DNA from 3 places in the Pseudomonas sp. IT-P12 genome. Region 3 is predicted to be linked to each of the others. Evidence: predicted binding sites of a transcription regulator. Region 3 holds the regulator's gene; each other region holds the start of a gene.
The links. The regulator FliA, encoded in region 3, starts transcription of late flagellar genes. The targets are predictions, from matches to a motif close to CTAAAGTTTNNNNNNNNNNNGCCGNTAA.
Positions count from the first base shown of each region.

Region 1: the regulator FliA is predicted to act here: its motif matches at 1,543-1,570, upstream of motA (flagellar motor stator protein MotA).
Region 2: the regulator FliA is predicted to act here: its motif matches at 3,305-3,332, upstream of ACM6IM_RS06020 (methyl-accepting chemotaxis protein).

Region 1 covers NZ_CATKPY010000023.1:403,396-408,888, forward strand. Annotated here, with positions in the region: gene ACM6IM_RS20055 (HDOD domain-containing protein) at 1-1,472, opposite strand, end outside; gene motA (flagellar motor stator protein MotA) at 1,639-2,490, shown strand; gene motB (flagellar motor protein MotB) at 2,494-3,522, shown strand; gene rsgA (small ribosomal subunit biogenesis GTPase RsgA) at 4,060-5,091, opposite strand; gene orn (oligoribonuclease) at 5,199-5,493, shown strand, end outside.
Region 2 covers NZ_CATKPY010000011.1:618,052-623,544, forward strand. Annotated here, with positions in the region: gene ACM6IM_RS06005 (pyridoxamine 5'-phosphate oxidase family protein) at 1-196, opposite strand, end outside; gene ACM6IM_RS06010 (tRNA (adenine(22)-N(1))-methyltransferase) at 384-1,079, opposite strand; gene ACM6IM_RS06015 (SDR family NAD(P)-dependent oxidoreductase) at 1,361-2,104, shown strand; gene ACM6IM_RS06020 (methyl-accepting chemotaxis protein) at 2,252-3,280, opposite strand; gene ACM6IM_RS06025 (SCO family protein) at 3,776-4,381, shown strand; gene ACM6IM_RS06030 (copper chaperone PCu(A)C) at 4,381-4,869, shown strand; partial or broken gene ACM6IM_RS06035 (hypothetical protein) at 5,273-5,470, shown strand; partial or broken gene ACM6IM_RS06040 (hypothetical protein) at 5,471-5,493, shown strand, end outside.
Region 3 covers NZ_CATKPY010000021.1:877,030-882,522, reverse strand. Annotated here, with positions in the region: gene flhA (flagellar biosynthesis protein FlhA) at 1-1,317, shown strand, start outside; gene flhF (flagellar biosynthesis protein FlhF) at 1,329-2,657, shown strand; gene fleN (flagellar synthesis regulator FleN) at 2,771-3,601, shown strand; gene fliA (RNA polymerase sigma factor FliA) at 3,598-4,338, shown strand; gene ACM6IM_RS13045 (chemotaxis response regulator CheY) at 4,506-4,877, shown strand; gene ACM6IM_RS13040 (protein phosphatase CheZ) at 4,900-5,493, shown strand, end outside.

The DNA.
Region 1 (5,493 bases), on a different contig from region 3:
TGCACGGTGATGTCCGAAAACGGCCCGCCTCCCTGATCCGCCACCACGATCATGATCACGCGGCCGTTGTTGACCAGCGAGCGCAGCAGCAGGTGATCACCGCGAAATTGTGCGCGCAGGCCAGGTGGCAACAGCGCTGAAAACTGTGCGTTATTGGCCGGCGTTATACGCACCTGGGCCTGTTGCGCCAGCAGGCGTTGCAACACGTTGCTCTGGCTGACCACGAAATTCAGCCCGCCCGCCTCCTTGGGCAGCCCGGCCGTCTGGTGCACCCGAAGATTGGCGTGGGTGCGATCGGCCATCAGGATCATCACCCGACGCATGCCGCACGCCACCAGGGCGTCCCGGGCCGAGTTGGTCAAGTGCATGGCGTTGGTGAACCGGCTGGGTTCCACCAGCAGCTCGGCACATTGCACGCGCCACTTGGCCAGGTCTTCGGTGGTGGGGGCCGGGGCGGGCATCAGGCCGGCGGGGACGTGCGAGGAGCCCCACGGCCACAGCAGCGCAATGGCAGGGTGCCAAAGGTCCGGCGCAGCGTGATGGCGTGCGCTGTTGGCCGCCTGCTGGTGCAGTTGCTGCTGCAACTCGTCCATGGGCATTTGCAGGTAAAGGCTGGTCAGGTACTGCCAGCGCTCACTGTGCGGGCAGTCCCAGGACTGTTGCGCCGAGAGTGCCAGGCCGTTGGCCAGCAACACGGTGTTGGCGGGCTGATTGAGCCAGCGACGCAACGTCGGGTCGTCATCGAGCCGGTTCTGCTGGCGCAGCGGGTGATCGACGTCACGGGCGATGCGCAGGACTTTCACCAGCTCGCGCTGTTCCTTGAGCAGCAGCCTGTAACCCTGCTGCACCCAGATCGGCAGGCGCCAGGTCTCCACCAGCTTCTGCGCGATCCGCAGCAGACGCACGCCGAACAATTGTTTCTCGACGGTGCGTGCCGACTCGCCCTTGTGGATGACCCGCAGCTCCCACTCCTCGAGCAATTGCGGGTGAGTCAACGCCATTGGCCACAGCGGTGACAGGAACAACAGACTGCCCCAATGGATGTCCTGCCACAGCCGGGCCAGGCGTGCAGCGAAAAAGCCATTGGCCTGCTGGGTCGCGTGCTGGCTGATCAACTGCAGTTGGCGCAGGGTCACGGGAATTTGCGATTCAGGCATCGCGGGCAGGCGCGCGAGCAGCTCTTCGGTGCGCTTCAAGCCCAGGCGAGTGATCGCCACTTCAAGGTTTTCCGCCGGTTCGGCCATGCTGCCGTGAGTCTGCCGGTTGGCTTCGCGAATCACGCTCAGGGCCAGCGCAGGGCTGTCCTGCATCAGCTCGGCGATATCGCGCAGCGAGCTGCGAGTGTCGCCGATTGCCTTGCAAACCCGGTCGTGGCTGGCTTGCGGGACGGGCAGGCGAACACCATCGAGAAGCTTTACCCAGCCTTCGAGCGTGGTCGGTTTTGGAGCTGGAACGTTCGTTTCATTCGCCATGGTTGGACGTGATCATCGTCTGCAATACCTGCGCCCTGAATGGGCCAAATTGGCTTTTCGCCTGAACTGGCTATAGTCTGGCGCAGTTTTGCCGATAAGTAGAAGAAGAGATTTTTTAACTTCCGAATATGACCTTGAACCCGACTCAGTAAGTGCTCTCCTACCTATGGCTAAAATAATCGGCATCATCGTCGTGTTCGCGAGCGTGCTCGGCGGATACGTGCTCTCCCACGGCAAGATTGCGGCCCTGATCCAACCCTTCGAGGTACTGATCATCGGCGGCGCAGCCCTTGGTGCATTCTTGCAGGCCAACCCTGGCTACATGACCATGCACGTGCTCAAGAAGTCCCTGGGCATGTTCAGTTCCCGTTTCAGCCACACTTTCTACCTGGAAGTGCTGGGGCTGGTGTACGAGATCCTCAACAAAAGTCGTCGCGAAGGCATGATGGCCATCGAAGGCGACATCGAAGACGCGGCCGCCAGCCCGATCTTTGCCAAATACCCGGCAGTGCTCAAGGACGAACGCATGACCGCGTTCATCTGCGATTACCTGCGCATCATGTCGTCCGGCAACATGGCTCCCCATGAGCTGGAAGGCCTGTTCGACATGGAACTCTACAGCCTCAAGGAAGACCTCGAGCATCCGTCCCACGCGGTGAACGGTATCGCCGACGGCATGCCGGGCTTCGGTATCGTCGCGGCCGTACTGGGTATCGTGGTGACCATGGCCTCCCTGGGCGACGGTGACCAGAAATCCATCGGCCTGCACGTGGGTGCGGCGCTCGTCGGTACGTTCTTCGGTATTCTCGCCGCGTACGGTTTCTTCGGTCCGCTGGCCCACTCCCTGGCTCATGATGCCAAGGAAGAACTGAACGTGTATGAAGCGATCAAGGCTTCGCTGGTGGCTTCGGCCTCCGGCATGCCGCCGTCGCTGGCCGTGGAGTTCGGGCGCAAGGTTCTGTACCCGGCGCACCGTCCTAGCTTCGCTGAGCTGGAACAAGCGGTTCGCGGTCGCTAAGCCATGGAAAATAATCAGCCGATAATCGTCAAGCGCGTCAAGCGCATCGCCGGCGGGCACCACGGGGGCGCTTGGAAAATCGCCTTCGCGGACTTCGCCACGGCGATGATGGCGTTCTTCCTGGTGTTGTGGCTGCTGTCCACCGCCACACCGGAACAGAAGCTCGCCATCGCCGGTTACTTCAAGGACCCGGTCGGTTTTTCCGAGAGCGGCACACCCTACATCATCGACCTGGGCGGTACGCCGACCCTGGCGCCGGAGAACACCCTCAACCCCGAGGTGAAGTCCCAACCGCAGCCGGACAAGGTGACCGTCGACACCGAACAGGTCGAAGGCATGGCCGAGATGGTGGAGAAGGAGCGTCTGGAACTGCTGCTGCAAGAGTTGCAGAACAAGGTTGAAGAAAACCCGCAACTGCAGAAGTTCAAGGATCAGATCCTGTTCGAGATCACCACCGACGGCTTGCGCATCCAGATCGTGGACGCCGAGAACCGCCCGATGTTCGACTCCGGCAGTGCTCGCCTGAAACCGTATTTCGAAGACATCCTGCTGGCCATGGCCGACACCATCAAGGCGGTGCCGAACAAGATCAGCATCAGTGGTCACACCGATGCCAAGCCGTACGCCGGCACCGGCGATTTCGGCAACTGGGAGCTTTCGGCCAACCGCGCCAACGCCGCACGTCGCGCGCTGGTGGCGGGCAGTTATCCGGACGAGCAAGTGGCGCGCGTGGTGGGTTATGCGTCGTCGGCCTTGTTCGATCGCGAGAACCCGCTCAATCCGGTCAACCGTCGCATCGACATCATTGTGCTGACCAAGAAGGCCCAGCGGGCCATCGAAGGCTCGCAAGGTGCCGAGCCTGCTCCGGAACCGGCGCAAGGCCAGGGCGGCCCGGGTGAAGTGCCGGCCACACCGGCCGACCCGAACGCGCTGCCACCGGGGAAGGAACCGCTGCCGGCCCATGAGCTTCGCGAACGCCTGAACCTGTTCGACGACCCGGCGCCGAAACCGGCAGAACCGCCGAAGCCTTGATCCACAAAAAACCGACAGCGATGTCGGTTTTTTGCATCCCGCCTGGACGCACCCCTGTAGGCGCGAGCCTGCCCGCGAAGAACCTGAGACCGCCACGGGGCATCAGGCACCCAGCGTCATCGTTGACGACCTTCGCGAGCAGGGCTCGCTCCCACAGGTTCAGCATTGTCCATGTGGGAGCGAGCCTGCCCGCGAAGAGCCTGAGACCGCCATGGGGCATCAGGCACCCCCGTGTCATCGTTGACGACCATCGCGAGCAGGGCTCGCTCCCACAGGTTCAGCATTGTCCATGTGGGAGCGAGCCTGCTCGCGAAGAGCCTGAGACCGCCACGGGGCGTCAGGCACCCCGCGTCATCGTTGACGACCATCGCGAGCAGGGCTCGCTCCCACAGGTTCAGCATTATCCATGTGGGAGCGAGCCTGCCCGCGATGAGCTGAGGCCACATACGGGGCCTGGGCGGCCACGGAAAAGCCATCCGCTGAAAACCAAAAAGCCGCGAAATGATCGCGGCTTTTTCGTGTGGGTGTGAACGCTGTCTAGTAGCTGCTCTCCGGCAGGCTCGCGATGATCGAGCGATAGCTGTTCATCCGTTGCTGGTGCACCCGGCCTTCTTCCAATGCCTTGAGCAGGGCGCAACCCGGTTCGCGGTCGTGCTTGCAGTCGCGGAAGCGGCAGGTGCCGATCAGGTCGTTGAACTCGATGAAGCCGGCTTCGACGTCGGCTCGGCTGACGTGGCCGAGGCCGAATTCGCGGATGCCGGGGGAGTCGATCAGCTCGCCGCCACCGGGGAAGTGGAACAGCCGCGCGGTGGTCGTGGTGTGGGTACCCTGGCCGGACAGTTCGGACAGCGGACCGACGCGGGTGTCGACGTCCGGCAGCAGGCTGTTGACCAGCGATGACTTGCCGACACCGGACTGGCCGACGAACACGCTGATGCGTCCGTCCAGCTTCTGTTGCAGTTGTTCCATGCCGTTGCCGTGGTGCGCCGACACTTCCAGCACCGGATAACCCAGGCTGCGGTAGACCGCGAGCAGGGCGTTGAGGGCCGGGGCGTTGTGTTCGTCGATCAGATCGAATTTGTTGAGCAGCAACAATGGCCGGATGCCGGCGTGTTCGGCCGCCACCAGATAGCGGTCGATCAAATTGGCGTGCGGCTCGGGCAACGGCGCGAAGACGATGACGATCATGTCGACGTTGGCCGCCACCGGCTTGAGCTGGCCTCGGGTGTCCGGGCGGCAGAGTTCGGTTTTGCGCGGCAGTTGCGCCACGATCACACCGATGCCCTGGTTGCCGGCACGCCACACCACCTGGTCGCCCGTCACCAGCGCCGGCAGGTTGGCGCGCAGGTAGCAGCGGCACACCTGGCCCGCCAACTCGCCATCCAGCGCTTCGACTTCGACCTGCACGCCGAAGTGCGCGATCACCAGGCCTGTCTGTTCCGGACCCAGGTCGCCACCTTCAAGTGCCTCGACAGCCGAGGACTCGCGTTTGGCGGCGCGGGCAGCGCGTTCGCCCTGAATCTTTTCGATGCGCCAGTTTTGACGACGATTGAGTTGGCGTTTGGCCATGGGTGTTCCGTATGAAGAATACAGCGATTAGGTAAAACGGCCGCGAGTTTAGCACGCCCGGCCGCCTCCCTAAGCTAAACTGCGCAGCATTGCCTAGGAGCCGACACATGCAAAACGCGCAAAACCTGATCTGGATCGACCTGGAAATGACCGGTCTGAACCCTGACACCGACGTCATCATCGAAATGGCCACCATCGTCACCGACAGTGAGCTGAACACCCTCGCCGAAGGTCCGGTGATCGCCATCCACCACAGTGACGAAGTCCTCGCCACCATGGACGAGTGGAACACCCGCACCCACGGCAATTCGGGCCTGACCCAGCGCGTTCGCGAGAGCCGCATCAGCATGGCCGAAGCGGAAGCCCAAACCATCGCCTTCCTGGAGCAATGGGTGCCCAAGG
Region 2 (5,493 bases), on a different contig from region 3:
CGCCCTGCCGATCCACGGCGCCCAGCACCACGAAAGGCAACTGGTGGTAGAACTCGCGGTGTTGATCCGGCATCCAGGTACGGGACAGTTGCCGCTCGCCGACCCCCACCATCATGTCGACAGCGCCCACTGTGCGTTGCAAGGTCAGCTCACCCTCGTGCCAGGGGGAGGATGGTGCTTTCGAGACTTCGTCCATAGCGGCTCTCCTCGCGCCCGCAGCGTCAACCATCACGTCAGCGGCCAGGGTGATGAGTGCCCCCTCCTGGGCGGAGGGGACTGGGTGAGCGCTCATCTTCACCTTGAAGTGTCTGCGGCGGAATGGGCATGAATTGCAATCCACTATTTCAGGAAATGAAATGGTGTCAGCCGCATGCGAAGCAGGATCAAGCCAGCAGGTCGTCGATCCACCGGGTCTGCTGGCGTATCTCCTGCACTTTTTCCTCAGGCACGACTTGCCGCGCGCGCTGAAATTGCGCCAGCGTCCGCTGTTTCTCGCGCAACAGTCGTTGCCACTTGTCAAGGAACGCCGGGCTGCGAGCCTGCAGCTGCACTGGGCCGAAGTACAGTTGCTCGGCGGTGTAGTGCACCGCCTCGCCGCGTTCGGCCACGATGATTTCGTAGTCGAAGCGGTTTTCCCGCAGCACTTCCTCGAACAGGATGCGGTAGCCATGGTTCATCAGCCATTGGCGCAGAGGTTGCTCCCCGCCATTGGGCTGCAGGATCAGACGCTCCAGGCCACTGAGACAGGCCTTGCCGCTGTCGAGGATGTCGCGGATCGTTTCACCGCCCATGCCGCAGAGGGTGATGACGGTGATGGCATCCGCCGGCTCGATCGCCGCCAGGCCATTGGCCAGGCGCACGCTGATCCACGGCTCCAGATCGTTCTCGCGCACGGTGCGTTCGGCGGCACGAAACGGCGTCACGGCCACTTCGCCGGCCACCGCCGCCGTGATGGCGCCACGGCGTATCAGTGCCACCGGCAGGTAACCGTGATCCGAGCCGATATCGGCCAGGCGTGCACCCGCCGGCACATGTGCTGCCACCCGCTCCAGGCGCCTGGATAAAGTCTGTTGCTTCAACGACTACCCTCTTCACGACGAATGACTGGCTCCCTCGGCCAGGCAGGGCCGCGATTCTGTCGGGCATCGCGGCGCAATTCAAATCCAAACGATCAGGCGCATCGCTCGACAGGGCGCGTCTTATTGACTGCAAAGGGTCTTTATAACCCCGCATTCCTGCTGTCATAAAGACTGCATCCGGGCTGAAGCCCTTGTCTTACGGGGCCCTGGCATCTGGCCCACATCTTGAATAGTCGGGTTCGGACTTAACACCAACTCATGTTCATTCAGGATAAATAGCGATGAGTAACGATTTCGAAGGACGCCTGGCGGTTGTCACCGGTGCCAGCTCCGGTATCGGTCTGGCCGTCACGGCCCGACTTCTTGCACAGGGTGCCAGGGTTCTGGCCATGTCGCGGAAAATGGGTGGGCTGGAAGAACTGGCTCGACACTTTGCCGGGCAATTGACCTGGGTGTCTGGCGATGTCACGAAGGCACAAGACCTGGAACAACTGGCACAACACGCTTTGCGCCTGGGCCCGGTGCATTATCTGGTGCCGAATGCCGGCATCGCCGAGCTGGCCGACTGCCTCGACCTGCAAGCCTTCGATCGGCAGTGGGCCGTCAACGGCGCCGGCGCGCTGAATACCTTGGCCCACCTGCGCGGGAACCTGGCCAACCCGGCATCGGTGGTGTTCATCACCACGTTCCTGACCGGTGTGACCTTCCCAGGCCTGGCCGCCTACATTGCGTCCAAGGCCGCCCTGCAGGCGCATGCCCGCACACTGGCCGTCGAGTTGGCGCCCCAGGGAATCCGCATCAACATGGTGTCCCCGGGCCCGACCGCTACACCGATCTGGTCGACTCTGGGCCTCAATCATCAGGACCTGGCCAATGTCGCCACTCAGGTGAACAAGCGCCTTATTGGCGGTGAGTTCCTCGAAGCCGGTGCGGTGGCCGACGTCGTCCTGTTCCAGCTGAGCAACGGCGCCAGAAGTGTGTATGGCCAGGATTGGGTCGTCGACAAAGGCTATACCGTCCGCTGACATCCCGCGGGAGCGGGCTCGCTCGCGATGGGCGCCCACGAAAGCGTTGGCTGCCGGGGGGGGGGTCGTGAGCAGGCACGCTCCCATGAGAGGCTGCGCTGGATCTGCAGGAGCGAACAAGCTCGCGCCTGCAGAGGGGCGGTCAGGTCATTCGGGCAATTGCTGCTCGATCACCCCGTACCAGCCCATGCCGGGATAGGTCTCAAAGCCGGGCGTGAGTGAATAGCCCTGCAGGGCGTTATTGGGTTGTACGCTGTAGCCAGAGGCCTGGCCCGCTTTGGTCGTCAGGGCGATGCGTTGCCCGAGCGAGGCCTGAGGATTGGAGCTGGCCAGGATGTTATTGCTGGCATCGACCATCATGACGCAACTGCGCGAACGTTCTTCCTCGGTCAATCGCACGCCGTTGATGATGGACCTGGCCTGGTTCTCCCAGTCGAAGAAAATGCCGATCACACCCATCACCGGGCCTTGGGCATTGCTGCGCACTGCCGCGCTGAAGGCGCAGGTTTGTGCACCATTGAGCAACGGTTCGACGCAGACATTGCCGGCATGATACTGGTCGCTGCGGGTGTGTTGCAGCGCCATCCGGAACCAGGGCGCGTCGCTGACATCGGCGCCGACGGTCTTGCCATAAACACTGGAACGGCCGGTGGCAATGACACGGCCACGGGTGTCCGCAAGCCAGATATCCAGATAAACCGTATAGCTGTCGAGAATGATGCCCAGGCGTTCACAGGCGTAGGCGCAGGCCTGTTCGTCGGCAGACTTGAGGGCATCGACCAGCGAGGCATCGGTCGCCCACCAGCGGACATCGCAGGTCCGCTCGTAGAGATTGCGATCCATGATTTCGATCATGTTCAGCGACAGGTCGGCCAAGCGCTGTCCGCGCACGTCAAAGCACATGCCCTCCCCCAGTGCGGTCAACTCATTGACGGATGCCTGGAGGTCTTCGGTCATGGTGCCGGCGATCCTCGAGATACGCTCGGAGATCACCTTGACCTCTTCAGCCACCACGGCAAACCCCTGGCCGGCCTTGCCTGCGTGGGCGGCCTCGATCAAGGCATTGATTGCAAGCAGGCGGGTCTGGCGAGTGATCATCTGGATGTCGCTGATGCCACGGTTTGCCAACGCTTCGACTTCCCGCGACAACGTGACAATTCGTTCTGGTTCGATCATTTTCTTTGTGCTTCAAAGAGGTGTTGGTCGGCGGCAGCCTTATCAAGTTGAAGCTTTGGATGAGCCGTACCCATGCAATGAGATGCACGGCAGACTCAATGATTTTCTAGTTATTCAGCCAGTGTGCCCTGGTCTGTTTTTGCGAGATTTCTGTTTTTATGCCGTGCTATCCACGCTGGTGGCACTGTGAAATCAATGTGCCGACTCTAGTTCAGCTGATTCGATTCAGGCAAGCGCTTGCGAGGCCATATACCCAGGTTTTTGGCACGAAAGTGCTTCACGCCAAAAAGACCTGCGACAGTACGTCGCACAAACACTCCGAAACACCCGCCCTCAGGGAGATTGCCTTGCCTGTGGCAGCCTGTCGCAAGCTTTGGAAGCCCCCGGAAAACGGTAGAATTGCGCCTGTATGACCCGCACGAAGGATTGCGCCCCTGCCGGCGTCAATCATCCGCTATGAGCCCCGGGACCGGGCTGATCAGAAAGGCTGTAGAAATGACTGTTTTGTTGACCCGCCGCAAGGTGGTTGCAGGTATCGGTTTACTCGGTCTGGGCCTGCTGACAGGCTGCGACAACAGCGTCCGCCTGTCGTACAAGTACGGCAAGGACCTGAGCGACAAGATTCTGGGGCGCACATTCAAGTTGAAAGACTCGGAAGGCAACCTGACGACGCTTTCGAGCTTCCGCGGCATGATGCCGATGGTGTTCTTCGGCTTCACCCAATGCCCGGCGGTGTGCCCGACCACCCTCGCCCGCGCGGCTCAGATCAAGAAATTGATGGGCAAGGACGGTGACCTGCTGCAAGTCGTCTTCATCACCCTGGACCCCGAACGGGATACCCCGTCAATGCTGGACGCCTACGTCAAGACCTTTGACCCCACCTTTGTCGCGCTTCACGGGACACTGGAAGAAACCGCAGCGACGGCCAAAGAGTTCGACGTGTTCTACGAAAAAGTCCCGAGCGGCTCCACCTATACCATTTCCCACACGGCGACCAGCTACGTTTATGACACGCGGGGCACGCTGCGCCTTGGGTTGTCTCACTCGCTTTCGGCACAAGAGTGTACGGAAGACTTACTGACCGTCATGGAGGTCTGCTGATGAACTCGATCACCCTTAAATCCCGCTTCAATGCGCGGGTGGGACAACTGGTGCTGGGCCTGTCCATGCTCAGCCTGGCGGCTCACGCTTGCGCCCAGACCCAGGTCGAAGACGCCTGGGTTCGCGCCACCGTCGCGGGACAACAATCCACCGGCGCATTCATGACCGTCACGTCGAGCAGCGACGGCAAGCTGATCAGCGCTCAATCGCCAGCGGCCAAAACCGTGCAGATCCATCAGTCGACCATGAAAAACGACGTGATGAGCATGCAAGCCGTGGAGTTTGTCCCCTTGCCCGCCGGCAAAGCGGTCGCGTTCAACTCCGACAGCTATCACGTGATGCTGATCGACCTGGTCGCTCAGGTAAAGGAAGGCGACAAAGTGCCGATGGTGCTGACCGTCGAGCACGATGACGGCAAAAAAGAAGTGATCAACATCGAGGCGCCGGTGCGCGCGCTGAACATGATGGACCACAGCAAGATGCATTGATCCGTTGCTGGAAGGGAGTGGTGCCCAGCCACCGCTCCCCGCCTCGATAAACCTGCAGCGAACACCCCGAACGGCCCCTGAACTGCAAACAGTTCGCAATCCCCTCCCGCCTTTTCCCTGACGATCTATACTGATCAGGTTTTCTTTCCGGTTTCATGCAACACATCGACACGCGTGCCCTTCGGCACCCGTGCCAATCGCCAACGTTAACAGCCAAGAGTCTGCGTCTTTTTCGGACATGCTCGATCGCTTTGTGGCTGATGGGTCGTGGAGAACACCAATGAAATACAAACTTCTTTCAGGCGTTGTTTTGGTCGTCTCGGCAACGGTGGCAATACCGGGTTGGGCTGCGGAAGTACGGGCGCTGGCATCAGATGGCGCGGATCATGTGGGCGCAGGGGCCGTTGCGGCGGATGGTGCGGACAAGGTCGGTGCCAACAAACTCGCGGCGGACGGCGCGGACAAGGTCGGTGCCAATAAACTCGCGGCGGACGGCGCTGACAAGGTCGGCGCCAATAAGCTCGCGGCGGACGGTGCGGACAAAGTCGGCGCCAACAAGCTTGCGGCGGATGGCGCGGACAAAGTCGGTGCCAATAAACTCGCGGCGGACGGCGCAGACAAAGT
Region 3 (5,493 bases):
TCCGGTTCGGAAGACATGGGCAAGCAGATCAATCGCCAGATGTTCGCCTCGCCGAAAGCCCTGGCTGTGGCAGCCGGTCTGATGGCGGTGATGGGCCTGGTGCCTGGTATGCCGCACGTCTCCTTCCTGAGCATGGCGGCCCTGGCCGCAGGCGGTGCCTACCTGTTCTGGAAAAAGCAGAACGCCGTCAAGGTCCAGGCCCTGCAAGAGGTCAAGCGTCAGCAGGAACTGCTGCCATCGCCTGCCCGCGCCATGGAAACCAAGGAGCTTGGCTGGGACGACGTCACGCCCATCGACATGATCGGCCTGGAAGTCGGCTACCGCCTGATTCCGCTGGTGGACCGTAACCAGGGTGGCCAGTTGCTTGCGCGGATCAAGGGGGTGCGCAAGAAGCTCTCCCAGGACCTGGGCTTCCTGATGCCGACCGTGCACATCCGTGACAACCTCGACCTGGCGCCAAGCGCCTACCGCCTGACCCTGATGGGGGTCATCCTGGCGGAAGCGGAGATTTACCCGGATCGCGAACTGGCGATCAATCCGGGGCAGGTCTATGGCACGCTCAACGGGATCAACGCCAAGGATCCGGCTTTCGGCCTGGAGGCGGTCTGGATCGAAATCAGCCAGCGTGCGCAGGCGCAATCGCTCGGCTACACCGTGGTCGATGCCAGTACCGTAGTTGCGACCCACTTGAACCAGATTCTGTACAAGCACTCCAGTGAGCTGATCGGCCACGAAGAAGTGCAGCAACTCATGCAATTGCTGGCCAAGAGCTCGCCGAAACTGGCCGAGGAGCTGGTGCCGGGCGTGGTGTCGCTGTCGCAGTTGCTCAAGGTTCTGCAGGCGCTGTTGGCCGAGCAGGTGCCGGTGCGCGACATCCGCAGCATTGCCGAAGCCATCGCGAACAATGCCGCCAAGAGTCAAGATACTGCCGCGCTGGTGGCCGCCGTGCGCGTTGGCGTATCCCGCGCAATCGTCCAAAGCATTGTAGGGACTGAGTCCGAGCTGCCAGTTATCACTCTGGAGCCCAGGTTGGAACAAATTTTGCTCAATAGTCTGCAGAAGGCAGGACAAGGCTCGGAAGAGGGCGTTTTGCTGGAGCCAAGCATGGCTGAGAAGCTGCAGCGGTCGTTGATCGAAGCGGCGCAGCGTCAGGAAATGCAAGGTCAACCGGTCATCCTGCTGGTGGCGGGTCCGGTCCGCGCGATGCTGTCGCGATTCGGCCGCCTGGCAGTTCCCGGTTTGCACGTGTTGGCTTACCAGGAAATCCCTGACAACAAGCAAGTGACCATCGTTGCGACAGTAGGGCCCAATGGCTGAGGTAGTGGTTTATGCAAGTTAAGCGTTTTTTCGCCGCCGATATGCGCCAGGCCATGAAACTGGTTCGTGATGAGCTGGGCGCTGATGCCGCCATCATCGGCAACCGCCGGATCGCCGGTGGTGTCGAGCTCACGGCAGCCCTGGATTACAAGCTGTCGGCGCTGGCCCCGCGCGTTCCGAACATGGAACTCGAGGATGAGCTGCGCAAGACCCAGTCGCGGATCGTCAACGCCCAGGCCGAGTTGAGCCTGCGCAACGAGGGCGAGAGCGACAAGTCGACCAATCGCCAACTGTTCGCCGGCCTGCCGCTCACCGCTGCCGAGCCACTGATCGAGCCGACCTACACCGAGCCGCGCCGTGCGGCACCTGCCCCGGCACCGGCGCCTGCCGGCGTGGATCCGCGGGCATTGGAATCGATGCGTTTCGAGCTCAACAGCCTGCGCGAGCTGATGGAAGTCCAGCTCGGCTCGCTGGCCTGGAGCCAGATGCAGGGCAATGCCCCGGCACAGGCCAACCTCTGGCGTCGCCTGCAGCGCATCGGTTTGTCCGGTCCGTTGTCCCGCGACCTGCTGGCGTTGATTTCCGACGTCGAGGAGCCTCGCCAGGCCTGGCGCATGTTGCTGGCACACCTGGCTCGGATGATCAGCACGCCGGAAGTCGAGCCGCTGGAAGAAGGGGGTGTGATTGCCATGGTCGGTCCGGCCGGCATGGGCAAGACCACCACGCTGGCCAAGCTGGCTGCCCGTTACGTGCTCAAGTACGGCGCGCAGAGCATTGCGCTGGTCAGCATGGACAGCTACCGCATCGGCGCTCAGGAGCAACTCAAGACCCTTGGGCGGATTCTCAATGTGTCGGTGACCCACGTCGATCCGGGCCAGTCCCTGGTGCAGGCGCTGGATCCCCTGCTGCGCAAGCGCGTGGTGCTGATCGATACCGCAGGCCTGCAGGCCAGCGATCCGGCCCTGCGCATGCAGCTTGAAAGCCTGGCCGGTCGTGGCATCCGGGCAAAAAATTACCTGGTGTTGGCAACCACCAGCCAGAAACAGGTTCTAACGGCTGCTTATCACAGTTACAAGCGCTGCGGGCTCGCTGGCTGCATCCTGACTAAACTGGATGAAACGGCAAGTCTGGGCGAGGTGTTGAGCCTGGCAATCAGTCATGAGTTGCCGGTGGCTTACCTGACCGATGGCCCGCGGATTCCGGATGACCTGCATCTGCCGCGTCGTCATCAACTGGTCAGTCGCGCCGTCAGCGTGCAAATGCAGGAAGAACCCAGCGAAGAAGCCATGGCTGACATGTTCGCTGATATCTACCACAGCCCGACCAAGCAGGTCGGCTGAGGTAATGAACATTTTTTGTACCTACATCGATGGTCTGCCAGGCATTGTTCCGTTTACGAACGCGCAGCCAGTAATGTGGCCTCCGTCTATGCAAGACAAGGTAAAGAAATAACATGGGCAGCATGCATCCCGTACAGGTGATCGCGGTGACCGGCGGCAAAGGTGGCGTCGGGAAGACTAACGTGTCAGTGAACTTGTCCCTGGCCCTGGCTGAGCTTGGCCGGCGCGTCATGCTGCTGGACGCCGACCTGGGGCTGGCAAACGTCGACGTTCTGCTGGGCCTGACACCCAAACGCACGCTGGCCGACGTGATCGAAGGCCGCTGTGAGCTGCGTGACGTATTGTTGCAGGGGCCCGGTGGCATCCGCATCGTCCCGGCAGCGTCCGGCACCCAGAGCATGGTGCACCTGAGCCCGGCCCAGCATGCCGGCCTGATCCAGGCGTTCAGCGATATCGGTGACAACCTCGACGTGCTGGTGATCGACACCGCTGCGGGTATTGGTGACTCGGTAGTCAGCTTCGTTCGCGCCGCGCAGGAAGTGCTGCTGGTGGTCTGTGACGAGCCGACCTCCATCACCGATGCCTACGCGCTGATCAAACTGTTGAACCGCGACTACGGCATGAACCGCTTCCGCGTCCTGGCCAACATGGCCCAGAGCCCGCAGGAAGGGCGCAACCTGTTCGCCAAGTTGACGAAGGTCACGGATCGCTTCCTGGACGTCGCCTTACAATACGTCGGCGCGGTGCCCTACGACGAAAGCGTGCGCAAGGCCGTCCAGAAGCAGCGCGCCGTCTACGAAGCCTTCCCGCGTTCCAAGTGCTCCCTGGCCTTCAAGGCCATCGCACAAAAGGTCGATACCTGGCCGCTGCCCGCCAATCCGCGTGGGCACCTGGAGTTTTTCGTCGAGCGCCTCGTGCAACAAACGGCAGGACCCGTGCTATGACAGCCAGCGGTTACAACCTCTACAAGAAGTCGGCGCGTGACGCGCAGTACGAGCTGATCGAGCGTTACGCGCCACTGGTCAAACGCATTGCCTACCACTTGCTGGCGCGTCTGCCGGCCAGTGTCCAGGTCGAAGACCTGATCCAGGCCGGCATGATCGGCCTGCTGGAAGTATCGACCAAATACGACGCCAGCAAAGGCGCCAGTTTCGAGACGTACGCGGGCATTCGAATCCGCGGCGCCATGCTTGATGAAGTGCGCAAGGGGGACTGGGCGCCACGTTCGGTCCACCGCAATACCCGCATGGTCAGCGACGCGATTCGCTCGATTGAAGCTAAAACCGGCCGTGACGCTAAAGATCACGAGGTTGCGGCCGAACTCCAATTGAGTCTCGACGATTATTACGGGATTTTGAACGACACCCTGGGCAGCCGGTTATTCAGTTTCGACGATCTGTTGCAGGACGGCGAACACGAAGGGCTGCACGAGGATGGCGCGAGTGCTCATCTCGAGCCGTCACGCGACCTGGAAGATGAACGCTTCCAGGCGGCGTTGGCGGACGCGATTGCCAATTTGCCGGAGCGCGAGCGACTGGTGTTGGCGCTGTACTACGACGAAGAGTTGAATCTCAAGGAAATCGGTGAAGTCCTGGGGGTCAGTGAATCTCGGGTCAGCCAGTTACACAGCCAGTGCGCGGCCCGTTTGCGGGGGCGTTTGGGGGAGTGGCGAGCGCGCTGAAGGCAGTGTGGGGACACTGCGAACGTGGCTGGTGTGGTGTTGAACCACGCCGGTCTCGATCTGTTGTGCTCCAGACAGTCATTGAGTGCTCTGCCGAATTGATTGAAATGGCGCGTCCAGGTGCTGGGCGCGTTTAAGACTGCTTGGAGGTCGAATTGGACAAGAACATGAAAATCCTCATCGTTGATGACTTCTCAACGATGCGGCGGATCATCAAGAACCTGTTGCGTGACCTTGGGTTCACCAACACGGTCGAGGCTGACGATGGCACCACCGCCATTCCGGTTCTCAACAGCGGAAGCATCGACTTTCTGGTCACCGACTGGAACATGCCCGGCATGACCGGTATCGATCTGCTGCGCCACGTGCGCGCCGACGAAAAGCTCAAGCACCTGCCGGTACTGATGGTGACGGCTGAAGCCAAGCGCGAGCAGATCATCGAAGCGGCCCAGGCCGGTGTAAACGGTTATGTGGTCAAACCCTTCACGGCCCAGGCGTTGAAAGAAAAAATCGAGAAGATTTTCGAACGCATCGGTTGAGTCACGGCGCCACGGGGGAGCTATGGACCACAAAGAATCTTCACAGGGCGACTTTGAGTCGACCCTGAAAAAACATGCGGTCGAACTGGTCGAAAGCCTTGAAAAAGGCAAGTTCGGCGACGCGGTGCAACTGATCCATGAGCTCAATCAGACCCGTGACCGCGGCCTGTATCAGGAAGTGGGCAAGCTCACCCGCGAGTTGCATAGCGCGATCGTCAATTTCCAGATCGATCCGAACATGCCGCAAGCCGAGGAAGTGTCCCAGATCACGGATGCCACCGAACGCCTGGGGTATGTTGTCAAGCTGACAGAGGCCGCTGCCAATCGCACCATGGACCTGGTCGAGAGCTCAACGCCCCTGGTCAACAGCCTGGGCGATGAAGCCCAGGCGCTGAGCACCGACTGGGGGCGCTTCATGCGTCGCGAGGTCGGGGCCGAGGAGTTCCGCGAGCTGGCACGGCGTGTCGACGGTTTTCTGGCACGCAGCAGCACGGACAATCGGGCGGTGTCGAGCAACCTCAACGACATCCTGCTCGCGCAGGATTACCAGGACCTCACCGGCCAGGTGATCAAGCGTGTCACGCAATTGGTCACTGAAGTTGAAGCCAACCTGCTC